DNA from 2 places in the Erwinia pyri genome. Region 1 is predicted to be linked to the other one. Evidence: riboswitches for the same ligand, from Rfam matches in the RefSeq annotation. Region 1 holds a riboswitch; the other holds the start of a gene.
The links. A riboswitch is a leader RNA that binds a small molecule or an ion and turns the genes downstream of it on or off. The one in region 1 is predicted to bind thiamine pyrophosphate.

Region 1 (8,063 bases):
GAATCGCTTCTTCAAACTTTTCCAGCTGCGAATCAAAATTCACTTTGGCATCTTTGATCACCAGGGTTTCCCAGATCAGATCAAGAATACGGCGATAAATTTGCGCATCCCCAAAACCGGTCTGCTGGCAAAATGCCCAGTAGTTGGGGAACATACGTTCACACAGGCAGGCCATAAAAGTAACGTGCTGCCAGCTTTCCAGTTTCTCAAGCCGCAGGTGAATGGGATTACGTAACATGTTGGGATCTCTTAAAGATAAGTGCGCGGCCAGCAGTGTAACTGAAAAGCAGAAAGCTCACACCGTTAACCCTGCAGGCCAAGTCGGACAAAAGAGGGGCGGTTAGAGGCGACGGCATCTGCCCAGCGGGTCGGCTCGGGAAGCCGGTAGCCCTGTAAGCAAGTTTCTACCCACGTCAGGGCTGTATCTGCGCTAACGCGATGCCCGGAAGAGATAAACAGCGGATTACAGCGCCTCTTGCTGCGCAGCACCCAGCCAATCTGCTCGCCTTTGTCGATCAGCGGCTGCCGTTCGCCCGGCTCATCGCCCAGCGGCTCGAACTTGCCGCACAAACGACGTTTGGCCACGCCGATAGTGGGCACGTCCACCAGCATGCCAAAATGGCTGGCTACGCCCAGGCGGCGCGGATGCGCAATTCCCTGTCCGTCAACGAATAACAGGTCGGGACGCTGCTCAAGCAGCTCCCAGGCGGCCAGCAGCGCAGGATATTCGCGGAAAGAGAGATAACCGGGGATATAAGGCATGGTGGTGGCGATACGGGCCACCCGGTGCTCTACCAGCTTCAGTGAGGGATACTCCAGAATAACGAGGGCGGCGCGTGTCACCTCGCCCCCCTGCTCAAATCCCACATCGGCGCCACCAATATAGCGTGGAGGCATAACGTCGAAGTCATCTTCGCGAACGACTTCCGCCGCCCGCGTTAACTGTTCCTGCTTTAATGCCTGAATATCCATACTTACCCCTGATGGTAAGGGCGTGACAGTTTGTGGACAGCCTCCACAAATACGCCCGCGTGTTCCGGTGGCACATCCTGATGGATGCCGTGGCCCAGGTTGAAGACATGCCCGGTGCCCTGACCAAAACCTTCAAGAATGGTCGCCACTTCCTGTTCGATGCGTGCAGGTGCAGCATAAAGCATGGAAGGATCCATATTGCCCTGCAGCGCCACTTTATCGCCCACCCGACGACGCGCATCGGCGATGTCGGTGGTCCAGTCCAGCCCCAGCGCATCACAGCCGGTCGCAGCCATCGCTTCCAGCCACTGGCCGCCGCCTTTGGTGAACATCGTCACCGGCACGCGGCGCCCGTCGTTTTCACGCTGCAGGCCATCGATAATTTTGTGCATGTAATGCAGAGAGAACTCCAGATAATCGCGTCCGGTCAGCACCCCGCCCCAGGTATCGAAGATCATCACCGACTGCGCGCCAGCACGGATCTGCGCATTGAGGTAGAGCGTAACGCTCTCTGCCAGCTTATCCAGCATCAGATGCAAGGTTTGCGGCTCCGCATACATCATCTTTTTGAGTTTGGTGAAAGCTTTACTGCTGCCGCCTTCGACCATGTAGGTCGCCAGCGTCCAGGGGCTGCCGGTAAAGCCGATTAACGGCACTTCACCGTTGAGATTTTTGCGGATGGTCCGCACGGCGTTCATCACATAGCCCAGTTCCTGCTCCGGATCCGGTACCGGCAGCTTTTCAACATCTGCACGACAGGTTACTGGCGAGGAGAAGCGTGGGCCTTCACCGGCTTCAAAATAGAGACCTAAACCCATGGCATCAGGAATGGTCAGAATATCCGAGAACAGGATCGCCGCATCAAGCGGGTAACGCCGCAGCGGTTGTAGAGTCACTTCGCAGGCCAGCTCGGCATTTTTGCAAAGCGACATAAAATCGCCGGCAACGGCGCGGGTGGCTTTGTACTCTGGCAGATAGCGACCGGCCTGACGCATCATCCACACAGGTGTGACATCAACAGGCTGGCGCAGCAGCGCGCGCAGATAACGATCGTTCTTCAGTTCACTCATCTTTAAAGGCTCTCTCAAATTCAGGCGCGCAGTATAGCATTCATTCCGCCTCGGCGCGGCAGAGGGCAACGGTATCCTCAATCAGCCGACGTGCTACCGTTCCGGCTGGCGGCAAGTGCGGCAGGGCATCAAATCGATACCAGCCTGCATCCAGCAGCTCTTTCGGGTCAATCTGGATCTCACCGCTGTCGTAATCGGCCATAAACGCCATCATTAACGACTGCGGGAATGGCCAGGGTTGTGAAGAGATATAGCGCAGATTCTTCACTTTAATGCCGCTCTCTTCCATTACTTCACGCGCGACGGTCTCTTCCAGCGTTTCGCCAACTTCAACAAATCCTGCCAGTACCGTATAGATTCCGTTACGGTGTTTGGTGTGCTGGGCCAGTAAAATTTCTTCGCCCCGGCGGATGGCGACAATGATGCAGGGGGCAATTTGCGGGTAGTAACGCTGGCGGCAATGCTGGCAAAGGCAGGCTCTTTCCGTTTTGCTGTGATGCATCTCATGGCCGCAGTAGCCGCACCATTTGTGGGATCGATAAAACTCCGCCAGCTGGATCCCTTTGCCCGCCAGCTGAAAAAGCCCGACATCCTGATCGAGGATCTGGCGTAACGATCCCATCTCCTGTGGCCGGTTTTCACAGATCAGATAAACAGGATCGCCCTGCCACTCGCCTATCAAAGATCCGGTAGATCCTGCCAGCCCATTCTCTTCTGCGTTGCCATAGGGTAATTGACCTTTGGGCAACCACAGTTTATGTTCATGACTGACAACCCACCAGCCAACGTCTACGCTTGAAATCTCACGTTGCATAAATTTGCTCATCCTCAACATGCAGAATTTTGAATTACTGGATTGGGGCTAGACAGAAATATTACATACCTGGAGTCACACATGCTTAACCAGTTAGAAGTCCTTACCGCGCGCGTTGGCGGATGCAGCGACCTGGTAGACTTCTGTCTGCGCTCCCGCAGGCAGTTGCTGATTGCCTATTATCATCTGGTTGGCATCAAGCCTAACAAGGAATCGCTGACTACGCTCGACGAAAACGCACTGGACAATTTCTGTCAGGGCCTGGTCGATTATCTCTCTACCGGTCATTTCACCGTTTACGAACGCTTTATTGAAGAGATGGAAGGCAGCGAGCAGCTGGCTAAAGCGGCCATTATCTATCCTTCGCTGCAGGCCAATACTGAAATCATTATGCGCATTTACGATACGCATCTGGAAGGCGCTATCGACCATGATAACTACCTGGAATTCCAGAACGCCCTCTCTGAAGTAGGGGAAGCGCTGGAAGCCCGCTTTACGCTGGAAGATAAATTCATCCAGCTGGCGCTGGAGAAAAGCGCGGATAAAGCAGTCGCCGCTAACGACAGCGCGCTGGCCCGCCCGGCGTAAAAGTTATCACTTTGTAAAAACCTTGTAGTTTTAAAAAAGCCCCTTTATGCTGAAGGGGCACTACAGGTGAGGTTACTTTTTCACCACCTACGTTTTGTCGGACGCTTGAGTCGGGCAAAATTCTTCTTGTCGGAGTGCCCTTAGGGGCTGAGACCGTTTATTCGGGATCCGCGGAACCTGATCAGGTTAGTACCTGCGAAGGGAACAAGAGTAAACATTCAGTGACGGTGTGGATCCGTACGTTTTCACACCCTGCGCTTACTCCTCCGAACTCCAGGCAAGCACATTCCCTTTTTTCAGGAACGCGCTATGTCTACCAGTAAAAAACCGTCCCGCCGCGAACAGCGTGCAGAAGCACAACAATTTATCGACTCCCTTCAGGGCACAGCTTTCCCTAACTCCAGACGTATCTGGCTAAGTGGATCCCGTGAGGATATTCGCGTACCGATGCGCGAGATCCAGCTCAGCCCGACCCAAACCGGCGGCAGCAAAGAGAAGCCGCTATTCGAAGCCAACGAGCCGGTGCCGGTCTATGACACCGCAGGCCCCTACGGCGATCCTGAAGCGAAAATTGATGTGCACCGTGGGCTGGCTCGTTTGCGCCAGGCGTGGATTAGCGAACGCGGTGATACGCAGCCCATAGAGCAGCTCAGCTCAGTTTATACTCAGCAGCGGCTGGCGGATGAAGGGTTGGATCATCTCCGCTTTGAACATCTTCCTCGCCCTCGCAAGGCGCTGGCTGGCCGCTGCGTCACCCAGCTTCATTACGCTCGTCTGGGTATTGTCACCCCGGAGATGGAGTTTATCGCCCTGCGTGAAAACATGGGGCGTGAACGCATCCGTGGCGAGGTGCTGCTGCAACAGCATCCCGGCAACAGCTTTGGCGCCAGCCTGCCTGAGAATATCACCCCGGAGTTTGTTCGCCAGGAAGTGGCCGCCGGGCGCGCCATCATTCCCGCCAATATCAATCACCCGGAATCTGAGCCGATGATCATTGGCCGTAATTTTCTGGTGAAAATCAACGCCAACATCGGTAATTCCGCCGTCAGCTCCTCTATTGAAGAGGAGGTGGAGAAGCTGGTGTGGTCAGCACGCTGGGGTGCCGATACGGTGATGGATCTCTCCACGGGCCGGAATATTCATGAAACTCGCGAATGGATATTGCGTAACAGTCCGGTCCCCATTGGCACCGTGCCGATTTACCAGGCGCTGGAAAAGGTGAATGGCGTGGCGGAAAGTCTCACCTGGGAAATCTTCCGCGACACCCTGCTGGAGCAGGCTGAACAGGGTGTGGACTACTTCACCATCCACGCCGGCGTCCTGCTGCGCTACGTGCCGATGACCGCAAAGCGACTGACCGGGATCGTTTCACGCGGCGGCTCGATCATGGCGAAATGGTGCCTTTCGCATCACAAAGAGAGTTTCCTCTATGAGCATTTCCGCGAAATCTGCGAACTGTGCGCGGCCTATGACGTTTCGCTGTCGCTGGGCGATGGCCTGCGTCCCGGCTCTCTGCAGGACGCCAACGATGAGGCGCAATTTGCTGAGCTGCATACGCTGGGCGAACTGACCAAAATCGCCTGGGAGTATGACGTGCAGGTGATGATTGAAGGCCCCGGCCACGTGCCGATGCAGATGATCCGCCGCAATATGACAGAACAGCTGGAGCACTGCCATGAGGCGCCCTTCTACACCCTTGGCCCGCTGACGACAGATATCGCGCCGGGGTACGATCATTTTACCTCCGGCATTGGTGCCGCCATGATTGGCTGGTTTGGCTGCGCCATGCTTTGCTACGTCACGCCAAAAGAGCATCTGGGACTGCCCAACAAGGAAGATGTTAAGCAGGGGCTGATTACCTACAAGATTGCTGCACATGCCGCAGACCTGGCAAAAGGTCATCCTGGCGCACAGATCCGCGATAACGCCATGTCGAAAGCCCGTTTCGAATTCCGCTGGGAAGATCAGTTCAACCTGGCGCTCGATCCCCATACGGCGCGAGCCTACCACGATGAGACGCTGCCGCAGGAGTCGGGCAAGGTGGCCCATTTTTGCTCAATGTGCGGGCCTAAATTCTGTTCGATGAAGATTACCCAGGAGGTGCGCGACTATGCCGCCCGCCTGGAGGCGGAAGCGCAGCCAATTGAAGTCGGGATGGCCGAAATGTCCGAAGCGTTCCGCACGCGCGGCGGCGAACTCTATCATCCTGCCGACGCGCTGATTCGGGAGGAAAAAGCATGAGCCGCGGCCCTTTTCCCGCAACTGCCGCGCGGCTTGGTCTCTATCCGGTAGTGGAGAGTGTGGCATGGCTTGAACGCCTGCTGGATGCTGGCGTGCGTACGCTGCAACTTCGTATTAAAGATCTTCCGGAAGCGGCGGTAGAGCAGGATATCGCCCACGCGGTCGCGCTGGGCAAACGTTATCAGGCCCGCCTGTTTATCAATGATTACTGGCGTTCAGCCATTAAATATCAGGCCTATGGCGTGCATCTGGGTCAGGAGGATCTGGATGTGGCGGATCTGGATGTCCTGCATCGCGCGGGCTTACGTCTCGGCCTCTCCACACATGACGACGCGGAGCTGGATCGCGCTCTGGCAGAGCAACCTTCCTATATCGCACTGGGGCATCTGTTCCCGACGCAGACCAAAGTCATGCCCTCATCGCCACAGGGACTCAGTGAACTGCAACGCCATCTCTCCCGCCTGAAGGGCATCTCCACCGTAGCGATTGGTGGGATCACTCTGGAGCGTGCGCCGCAGGTGCTGGCCACCGGCGTGGGCAGCATCGCCGTGGTCAGCGCTATCACCCAGGCCGCTGACTGGCGGGCAGCCACAGCCGACTTGTTGGCGCTGGCCGGGACAGGAGATGACGCTGATGCTAAATGACAGCGATTTTCTCCGTTACAGCCGCCAGCTGCTGCTGGAGGAGTTTGGTCCTGATGCCCAGCAAAAGCTGCAGGATGCCAGCGTCCTGATTGTCGGCCTTGGCGGGTTAGGCTCCCCGGCGGCACTCTATCTGGCAGCTGCGGGCGTCGGGAGGCTGGTGCTGGCCGATGATGACACTGTGCATATCAGTAATCTTCAGCGACAGATCCTGTTTCGTACCGCTGAAACCGGGCAGTCAAAAGTCGCGCTGGCGAAAAAGCATCTGCAGTCACTCAACCCGCAGGTGGAGTTTATTGCGCTGGAGCGCCGGATGACCACAGCCACGCTGCAGGAGAGCGTGGAGTGGGTCGATCTGGTGCTGGACTGTAGCGACAACATGGAAACCCGCCATGCGGTCAATGCCGCCTGCGTAAAGAGCGCCACGCCGTTGATCAGCGCCAGCGCCGTGGGGTTCGGCGGCCAGCTGCTGGTTCTTACGCCGCCGTTTGCGCAGGGCTGCTACCGCTGCCTGTGGCCTGATGAAGCAGAGCCGCAGCGCAATTGCCGCAATGCCGGCGTGCTGGGGCCGGTGGTGGGGGTAATGGGTACGTTACAGGCATTAGAAGCCCTGAAAATGTTAGCGGGTCACCCTTCCCCTCTGGACGGTAAGCTGCGGCTTTTTGACGGGCGGCAGCAGACCTGGCGGACGTTAAACCTGGAGCGCAGCACGAGCTGCCCGGTGTGTGGAGAGCACGATGCAGATCGTTGTTAATGATGATGCGCTGACGCTTGAAGGAGCGGTGACGCTGGCTGAGCTGCTGGAGCAGCTTTCCCGTCGCCAGCCCGGCACTGCGCTGGCCGTAAATCAACAGATTATTCCGCGCGATCGCTGGGCGGAATATCTTTTACAGGAGGGCGATGAGCTGGTGATTTTCCAGGCCATCGCCGGAGGCTGATATGCTGCAAATTGCTGATAAAACATTTTCATCCCGCCTGTTTGCAGGCACGGGAAAATTCTCCAGCCCCACGCTGATGCTGGAAGCTTTAAGGGAGTCTGGTAGCCAGTTGGTGACGATGGCGATGAAACGCGTGGATTTACGGGGCGGCGATGACGCTATTCTTCGTCCGTTACAGGCGCTGGGTGTAGCACTGCTGCCGAACACCTCCGGCGCTAAAACGGCCGAAGAGGCGATTTTTGCCGCCCGCCTCGCTCGTGAGGCGCTGGGAACCCGCTGGCTGAAACTGGAGATCCATCCTGACGTACGTTATCTGCTGCCCGATCCTATCGAGACGCTGAAAGCAGCTGAAATTCTGGTCAGAGAGGGATTTACCGTGCTGCCCTACTGCCATGCCGATCCTGTTTTATGTAAACGTCTGGAGGAAGCGGGTTGCGCGGCCGTGATGCCGCTGGGTGCGCCTATTGGCAGTAATCAGGGGCTGAAAACCCGCGATCTGCTGGAAATTATCATTGAGCAGGCGAACGTCCCGGTGATTGTTGATGCCGGTATCGGCGCGCCAAGCCATGCCAGTGAAGCGCTGGAAATGGGCGCGGACGCGGTGCTGGTCAATACCGCTATCGCCTCCGCTCGGGATCCGGTGCAGATGGCCAGAGCCTTCAGGCTGGCTGTAGAAGCTGGCGCGCTGGCCTACCGAAGCGGCCCTGGTTCGCGCTTGCAACAGGCCGTGCCCACCAGCCCACTGACCCGGTTTTTGCAGGCCGGAGGTGAAGGATGAAAAGTTTCGTCTCTCAGTGGG
Region 2 (8,063 bases), 440 kb from region 1:
AGGCCAGCAAAGTGCTGGATGCGGTGCGTGAGCGCTTCAACATGCGCATCACCACCAGCGAATATGACGTAGGCGGCATCGCCATTGACCGCCACGGCGAGCCGCTGCCGCCCGCAACGGTGGCGGGCTGTGAGCAGGCCGATGCGATCCTGTTTGGTTCTGTAGGTGGCCCGAAGTGGGAACACCTGCCGCCTGCTGAGCAGCCTGAACGAGGCGCCCTGCTGCCGCTGCGTAAGCATTTCAAGCTGTTCAGCAACCTGCGGCCCGCCAGCCTGCATCAGGGCCTGGAGGCTTACTGCCCGCTGCGTGCGGATATCGCGGCTAAAGGGTTTGATATCCTGGTGGTGCGTGAACTTACTGGCGGCATCTATTTCGGTCAGCCGAAAGGCCGTGAAGGCAGCGGTCCGCACGAACGCGCCTTTGATACCGAAGTCTATCACCGTTTTGAGATTGAGCGCATCGCCCGCATCGCTTTTGCCTCCGCGCGTAAACGCCGCAACAAAGTGACCTCAATCGATAAAGCCAACGTGCTGCAGTCTTCTATTCTGTGGCGGCAGATTGTTAATGAAGTGGCGAAGGATTATCCGGATGTTGAGCTGAGCCATATGTACATCGATAACGCCACCATGCAGTTGATCAAAGAGCCTTCACAGTTTGACGTGATGCTCTGTTCTAACCTGTTTGGCGACATCCTTTCCGATGAGTGTGCGATGATCACCGGTTCAATGGGCATGCTCCCTTCTGCCAGCCTGAACGAGCAGGGCTTTGGTCTGTTTGAGCCTGCAGGCGGTTCAGCGCCGGACATCGCCGGAAAAAATATCGCCAACCCGATTGCCCAGATCCTGTCGCTGGCGCTGCTGCTGCGCTTCAGCCTGAATGCCGCTGAGGCCGCCGATGCCGTTGAGCAAGCCATCAGCCGCGCGCTGGCGGAAGGTCACCGTACCGGAGATTTAGCCGGTGGCGGCGCCTCGGTCAGCACCGGGGAAATGGGTTCGATTATCGCCCGATTCATTCGCGAAGCCTGACTATGAAAACATTATACGAGAAACTGTTTGATGCCCATGCAGTGGTAGAGACGCCCGGTGAAACGCCGCTGCTCTACATTGACCGGCATCTGGTGCATGAAGTGACCTCGGCACAGGCTTTTGACGGCCTGCGGGCGCATCATCGCCCGGTGCGTCAGCCCGCCAAAACCTTTGCGACGATGGATCACAACGTTTCCACCCAGACGCGGGATATCAATGCCAGCGGCGAGATGGCGCGTATTCAGATGTCGATGCTGATCAAAAACTGTGAAGAGTTCGGCGTCCGGCTCTATGACCTCAAGCACCCTTTCCAGGGCATTGTGCATGTCATTGGCCCTGAACAGGGCCTGTCACTGCCGGGCATGACCATCGTTTGTGGCGATTCCCATACTTCCACGCACGGCGCTTTCGGCGCGCTGGCCTTTGGTATCGGCACGTCGGAAGTTGAGCATGTGCTGGCGACGCAGACGCTGAAGCAGTCCCGTGCGAAGACCATGAAAATAGAAGTGGTTGGGCAAACGGCCCCGGGCATCACCGCCAAAGATATCGCGCTGGCAATTATCGGTAAAACCGGCAGCGGCGGCGGCAACGGCCACGTGGTGGAATTTTGCGGCCCGGCGGTGGAAGCGCTCAGCATGGAAGGCCGCATGACATTGTGCAACATGGCGATTGAGCTGGGTGCCAAAGCGGGCCTGGTTGGGCCCGATGAGACGACCTTCAACTATGTGAAAGGTCGCCAGTTTGCGCCGAAAGGTGCGGAGTGGGATGCAGCCGTAGCCTACTGGCGCACGCTGAAAACCGACAGCGACGCGCGTTTTGATAAAGTGGTGACGCTGGATGCCGCCGATATTGCCCCGCAGGTGACCTGGGGCACCAATCCGGGTCAGGTTATCGCCGTCGATGCGCTTATCCCCGATCCCGCTTCTTTCCAGGATCCGACCGAGCGTGCTTCTGCTGAAAAAGCGCTGGCCTATATGGATCTCAAGCCGGGCATCAAAATGACCGACGTCAGGATCGATAAAGTGTTTATAGGATCCTGTACTAATTCACGGATCGAAGATCTGCGTGCCGCCGCGCTGGTAGTGAAAGGCCATAAGATTGCGGCAGGCGTTCAGGCCTATGTGGTGCCTGGCTCAGGGCCGGTGAAAGCGCAGGCGGAAGCGGAAGGACTGGATAAAATCTTCCTCGACGCGGGATTTGAATGGCGCCTGCCCGGCTGCTCTATGTGTCTGGCGATGAACAATGACCGGCTGAATCCGGGAGAGCGCTGCGCCTCTACCAGCAACCGCAATTTCGAAGGTCGTCAGGGCCGCGGTGGGCGGACGCATTTGCTGAGCCCGGCAATGGCCGCCGCGGCTGCGGTCGCCGGCCACTTCGCTGACATTCGCGAATTACGCTAAGGAATCTCTATGGCAAAGAAATTTACCCGGCATACCGGCATCGTGGTGCCGATGGATGCGGCAAACGTCGATACCGACGCCATTATCCCCAAGCAATTTTTGCAGATGGTGACGCGTACCGGTTTTGGCCGCAATCTGTTTTACGACTGGCGCTATAGCGATGCCGAAGGCCAGATCCCCAATCCCGATTTCGTGCTGAACAAACCCGCTTTTCAGGGCGCCAGCATCATGCTGACCCGTGAAAACTTCGGCTGCGGATCCTCCCGCGAGCATGCACCCTGGGCGCTGACCGATTATGGTATTCAGGCGATTATCGGCAGCGATTTTGCCGATATCTTCGGCAATAACTCGTTTAATAACCAGCTGTTGCTGGTGACATTAAGCGAAGAGGAGGTTGAGGAGTTATTCCAACTGGTCGCCAGCCAGCCCGGCGTAAGCATTACCGTTGATCTTGAACAGCAGGAGGTGATCGCCGGTGAAAAGCATTACCCCTTCACCATCGATGCCTTCCGCCGCCACTGCCTGATCAACGGGCTGGATAACATCGGCCTGACGCTGCAGCATGATGCTGACATTACGGCATACGAGCAGAAGCAACCCGTGTTCTTACGCTAGGGCCTTAATGAGGAGTGTCTGATACAGGGTCAGCCACTCCTCAGACATCCTTCACCTTTGCCGACATCACCAGCGCGCCGAGTGCAAGCACCAGCGCTGCCCAGTAGACCGAATAGTGCCCAAACGTCTCCGCCAGCGCGCCCTGCAGCAGTCCGGCAAGGATCACGCCAGTAGAAATGCTGTTGGTAAACAGCGTGGTCGCCGCGCCTGGCCTGCCAGGCATCAAATCCTGAAAATAGAGCATGCCAATGCCGGCCACAATGCCAATAAAGATGGCGTTGAAAATCTGCAAAGCCATCAGCGCAGCACGCGACTGGAACAGCACCAGTCCCAGATAAAATAGCGCGCCAGCCGCCACGGCAAACAGCATCATTTTTCGTTTGCCAAAACGTTTTACATAGTGACCCGCCAGCAGCATGGCGGGAATTTCCAGCCCCGCCGCTACGCCCATCAGCAACCCCGCCAGCCGGTCAGGCATGCCCAGTACGCTGCTGATATAGAGCGGCATATCAATGATATACATGGTGTTGCAGGTCCACATCAGCAGCGAGGCCAGAAACAGCAGCCGCACATCCCGGTTCTTCCATGCGCTGATTTGCGTAATCACCACTTCCGGCGGCTGTTCCACGCGTGGCACCGAAGGCAGTGCAAACCAGATCAGCGCGATACAGACCACAAACAGGCCTGCGGCGATGGTAAACATGGTGGTAAAGCCGTAATTGAGCGCCAGCGCAAAGGAGAGCGGCGGGCCAATAACCCAGGCCAGCGAGAGCTGCGCACGCATCACCGAGCTGAACATCACCACTTCCCTTGCGGAGCTGTCGGCATACTCACGCGCCAGCGCAAAAATTTGTGGCATCGACACGCTGGCCAGCGCAGAGAGCAGCACGCCGAACGTGATCAGCGTCAGATAGTCCCGGCTGAAGGCAAACAGCAGCGCATTGCCTATCGCCATTACGCAGCAAAACAGGATCAGCATACGGCGATCGCCGCGGTTGTCCGACCGCTTCGCCAGCAGAATACTTACCGCAATGCCGGCTATCGCATTCACGGTGTAGAACAGCCCGACCCAGAATGGCCGCACCGCAACTTCACGCGTGAGGAACAGGCTCAGGGTGGGTGCCTGCAGCGCACCCGCCACCCCGACCATAAACGAGACGGCCATAAAAGCCAGATAAACAGGATTAATACGACGGCGACGCGTAAGCAGCAATTTCATGCCGGGTCCTTCAGGAAGATTAAGCCGCCCCAGCTGAGGCGACAAACAGCAAGCATAGAAGAAAACATGAACCCACGAAAAAAGCCAGCCGGGGTAGCCGCGGCTGGCAGGTGAAACTGCACCTTACTCAGAATGATAAGTGGATGTCAGAGCGCCATTCCGGGGAATGCCTCCCGCTCTTTCATCTTCAGCCAGTATGATCTTAATATAGGGCAAGAAAAACAGACTGAATTTTTTCAAAGGTTCCCCTTTTATGTCCTCTGCCCGTCTGCAACAACAGTTTATCCGGCTCTGGCAAAGCTGCGAAGGCGAGTCTCAGGAGACAACGCTTAACGATCTCGCTCTACAGTTAAACTGTTCGCGGCGGCATATGCGCAATCTTCTTAACGCTATGGAGGCGGAAGGCTGGCTGGCGTGGCACTCCGTCGCGGGCCGCGGCAAGCGTTCAACGCTCCGCTTTTTCTGTACCGGCTTGGCTCTGCAGCAGCAGCGGGCCGAGGCGCTGCTGGAAAACGATCTTATTGACCAGCTGGTGCCGCTGGTCGGCGATAAAAAAGCGGTGAGAAGCATGCTGCTCTCCCATCTTGGCCGCAGTTTTCGTCAGGGAAAGCATATTCTCCGCGTGCTCTATTATCGTTCGCTGCTTAATCTGGCACCCGGCAAGCCGTTACGCCGTTCAGAGACGCACCTCGCCCGACAGATCTTCAGCAGCCTGACCCGTATAAATGAGGAAAATGGGGAAATCGAACCCGATATCGCCCACCACTGGCAGCAGATCACGCCGCTGCACTGGCGCTTTTACCTGCGCCCCGCTATCCATTTTCATCATGGTCGTGAACTGGAAACGGACGATATCATCGCTACGCTGGTGCGTTTAAAACCGCAGCCGCTCTTTTCTCATTTCGATACGATTACCTCTTCAGCGCCCTGGACACTGGATATCACTCTTAACCAGCCCGACGGCTGGCTGCCCTGGCTGCTGGGCAGCGTCAGCGCCATGATCCTGCCGAGAGAGTGGCAATCCCTGCCAGACTTCGCCCGACAGCCGATCGGCACCGGCCCCTATGCCGTGGTGCGCAATCAGCCCTCCCAGCTCAGGATCCAGGCTTTTGATGACTATTTCGGTTTCCGCGCGCTGATTGATGAGGTCAATATCTGGGTCTTACCGGAAATCAGTGAAGAGCTGGTCTATTCCGGCGTGAAGCTGGAAGGCAGCAGCCTGGAAGAGAAATCGGAAGAGAGCCGTCTGGAAGAGGGATGTTATTTTTTGCTGTTTGACCAGCGCTCACCCCTGGGCCGGGATGAAGAGGTGCGCCGCTGGGTCAGCATGCTCTTCAACCCTATCGCCCTGTTGAACCAGGCGGGGCCGGGCTACCAGCGCTACTGGTTTCCTGCCTGGGGACTGCTGCCGCGCTGGCATCATCGGCGGGAGGTGAAGACCCCAGCCAAACCCGCCGGGCTGACTACGCTGACCCTGACCTGGTATAACGACCATGTTGAGCATCAGGGCATCGCCAATGCATTGCGCCCCCTGCTGGCGGAACAGGGCGTGGAGCTGATCGCTCAACAGGTGGATTATGACATCTGGCACCGCGGCGAAGCGGAGAGCGATATCTGGCTGGGCAGCGCCAACTTCACGCTGCCGCTGGAGTTTTCCCTGTTTGCGCTGCTGTATGAAATTCCGCTGGTTCATCACTGCGTGACGCTGGACTGGCAGCAGGATGCCAGGCGCTGGCGTGAGCAGAAGCTGCCGCTGGCGGAGTGGAGTCAGCAGCTTATTAATACCTGGACTCTGCATCCGCTGTTTCATCACTGGCTGCTGCTGGAGGGCCAGCGCAGCATGCGCGGCGTCAGGATGAATACGCTTGGCTGGTTTGACTTCAAATCTGCCTGGTTCGCGCCGCCGGAATCATGAGGCTTTCGCTAAAGCCGGTAAATCACTAGAATGAACCGTTCTCAACGGGGTGCGTTAGCGGTGTTTCATCGCCAGCGCTGAGAAAAACCCGTCGAACCTGATCCGGATAATGCCGGCGTAGGGATTTGAGAGTGTGTTACCTACTCAGATCCTTTGCGACCTCTCACCTTCAAGGAACGCAAAGTGTTAAAAAAAGTACTGCCCCTGCTGCTGCTCAGCGCCCCGGTTTTCGCGGCGAAACCTGTTTTAACCGTCTACACCTATGACTCCTTCTCTGCCGACTGGGGTCCCGGTCCCGCCATTAAAAAAGCCTTTGAAGCCAACTGCGGCTGCGAACTGAAATATGTTGCGCTGGAGGATGGCGTGTCGCTGCTGAACCGTCTGCGGATGGAAGGCAAAAACAGTAAAGCGGATGTGGTGCTGGGCCTGGATAACAATCTGCTGGATGCCGCTGAGAAAACGGGTCTGTTTGCACAAAGCCAGGTGGATACCAGCCAGACAACGCTGCCTGGCGGCTGGCATGATAAAACCTTTGTGCCCTATGACTATGGCTGGTTCGCCTTCGTCTATGACAAAACCAAGCTGCAAAATCCGCCCAAAAGCCTGAAGGAGCTGGTCGAGACCGATCGCCCGCTCAAGGTGATTTACGAAGATCCCCGCACCAGTACGCCAGGGCTGGGGCTGCTGCTGTGGATGCAGAAAGTCTTTGGCGACCAGACGCCGGAAGCCTGGCAGAAGCTGGCGAAGAAAACGGTCACCGTGACCAAAGGGTGGAGCGAAGCCTACGGCCTGTTCCTTAAAGGGGAAGGTGATATGGTGCTGAGCTACACCACCTCTCCCGCTTACCATCTGATCGAAGAGAAAAAAGAGCAGTATGCGGCGGCTAACTTCAGTGAAGGGCACTATCTGCAGGTCGAGGTAGCCGGAAAGCTCAAGGCCAGTAAGCAGCCTGAACTGGCGCAGAAGTTCATGAAATTTATGCTGGAAAAGCCGTTCCAGCAGAGCATTCCAACCGGCAACTGGATGTATCCGGTGGTAAAAAGCACGCTGCCTGTCGGGTTTGATACGTTAACTGTGCCCGCCACCTCGCTACAGTACACGCCGCAAGAAGTCGCCAGCCAGCGCAGCCAATGGATCAATGCATGGCAACGCGCCGTCAGCCGCTGATAGCTGGCTGGCTGGTGCCCGGTACGCTGGCAGCCTTGCTGCTGGTCGCCGTGGCCCTGCTGGCCTTTGCTGCGCTCTGGGCCAGCGCGCCGGAAATCGATCCGGCTCAACTCTGGCAGGATGACTACCTCTGGCACGTGCTGCGCTTCTCTTTCTGGCAGGCTTTCCTTTCCGCCATGCTGGCGGTTGGGCCTGCCATTCCCCTTGCGCGGGCGCTCTACCGACGGCGTTTTCCCGGCAGAGAAACGCTGCTGCGACTTTGCGCAATGACGCTGGTGCTGCCGGTGCTGGTGGCCGTCTTTGGTCTGCTCAGCGTTTACGGGCGTACCGGCTGGCTTGCGGGGCTCTGCTCGTTACTGGGCATCCAGTACACCTTTACCCCTTATGGCCTGCAAGGCATTCTGCTGGCGCACGTGTTTTTTAATCTGCCTCTGGCTACCCGCCTGCTTTTGCAGGCGCTGGAGCAGATCCCCGCCGAGCAGCGGCAGCTGGCGGCGCAGTTAGGCCTGCGGGGCTGGAACCATTTCAGCGTGGTGGAGTGGCCCTGGCTGCGGCGGCAGATGCTGCCTGCGGGCGCGCTGATCTTTATGCTTTGCTTTGCCAGTTTTGCTACCGTGCTGTCGCTGGGCGGCGGCCCCAAAGCCACCACTATTGAGCTGGCTATCTTCCAGGCGCTGAATTTTGATTACGATCCCGGCCGGGCCGCACTGCTGGCGCTGATC

Region 2: linked by a shared signal. The riboswitch ahead of thiB (thiamine ABC transporter substrate binding subunit) and the one ahead of thiC (phosphomethylpyrimidine synthase ThiC) in region 1 are both predicted to bind thiamine pyrophosphate.

The regions. Positions count from the first base shown of each region.
Region 1 covers NZ_CP132353.1:4,196,237-4,204,299, forward strand. The annotation lists gene Q3V30_RS19870 (YjaG family protein) at 1-238, opposite strand, end outside; gene nfi (deoxyribonuclease V) at 304-972, opposite strand; gene hemE (uroporphyrinogen decarboxylase) at 975-2,042, opposite strand; gene nudC (NAD(+) diphosphatase) at 2,083-2,856, opposite strand; gene rsd (sigma D regulator) at 2,938-3,444, shown strand; TPP riboswitch at 3,565-3,665, shown strand; gene thiC (phosphomethylpyrimidine synthase ThiC) at 3,754-5,685, shown strand; gene thiE (thiamine phosphate synthase) at 5,682-6,329, shown strand; gene Q3V30_RS19905 (HesA/MoeB/ThiF family protein) at 6,319-7,080, shown strand; gene thiS (sulfur carrier protein ThiS) at 7,064-7,264, shown strand; gene Q3V30_RS19915 (thiazole synthase) at 7,266-8,042, shown strand; gene thiH (2-iminoacetate synthase ThiH) at 8,039-8,063, shown strand, end outside.
Region 2 covers NZ_CP132353.1:3,755,552-3,763,614, forward strand. The annotation lists gene leuB (3-isopropylmalate dehydrogenase) at 1-1,025, shown strand, start outside; gene leuC (3-isopropylmalate dehydratase large subunit) at 1,028-2,425, shown strand; gene leuD (3-isopropylmalate dehydratase small subunit) at 2,435-3,040, shown strand; gene Q3V30_RS17835 (sugar efflux transporter) at 3,081-4,259, opposite strand; gene sgrR (HTH-type transcriptional regulator SgrR) at 4,513-6,174, shown strand; TPP riboswitch at 6,210-6,316, shown strand; gene thiB (thiamine ABC transporter substrate binding subunit) at 6,358-7,341, shown strand; gene thiP (thiamine/thiamine pyrophosphate ABC transporter permease ThiP) at 7,317-8,063, shown strand, end outside.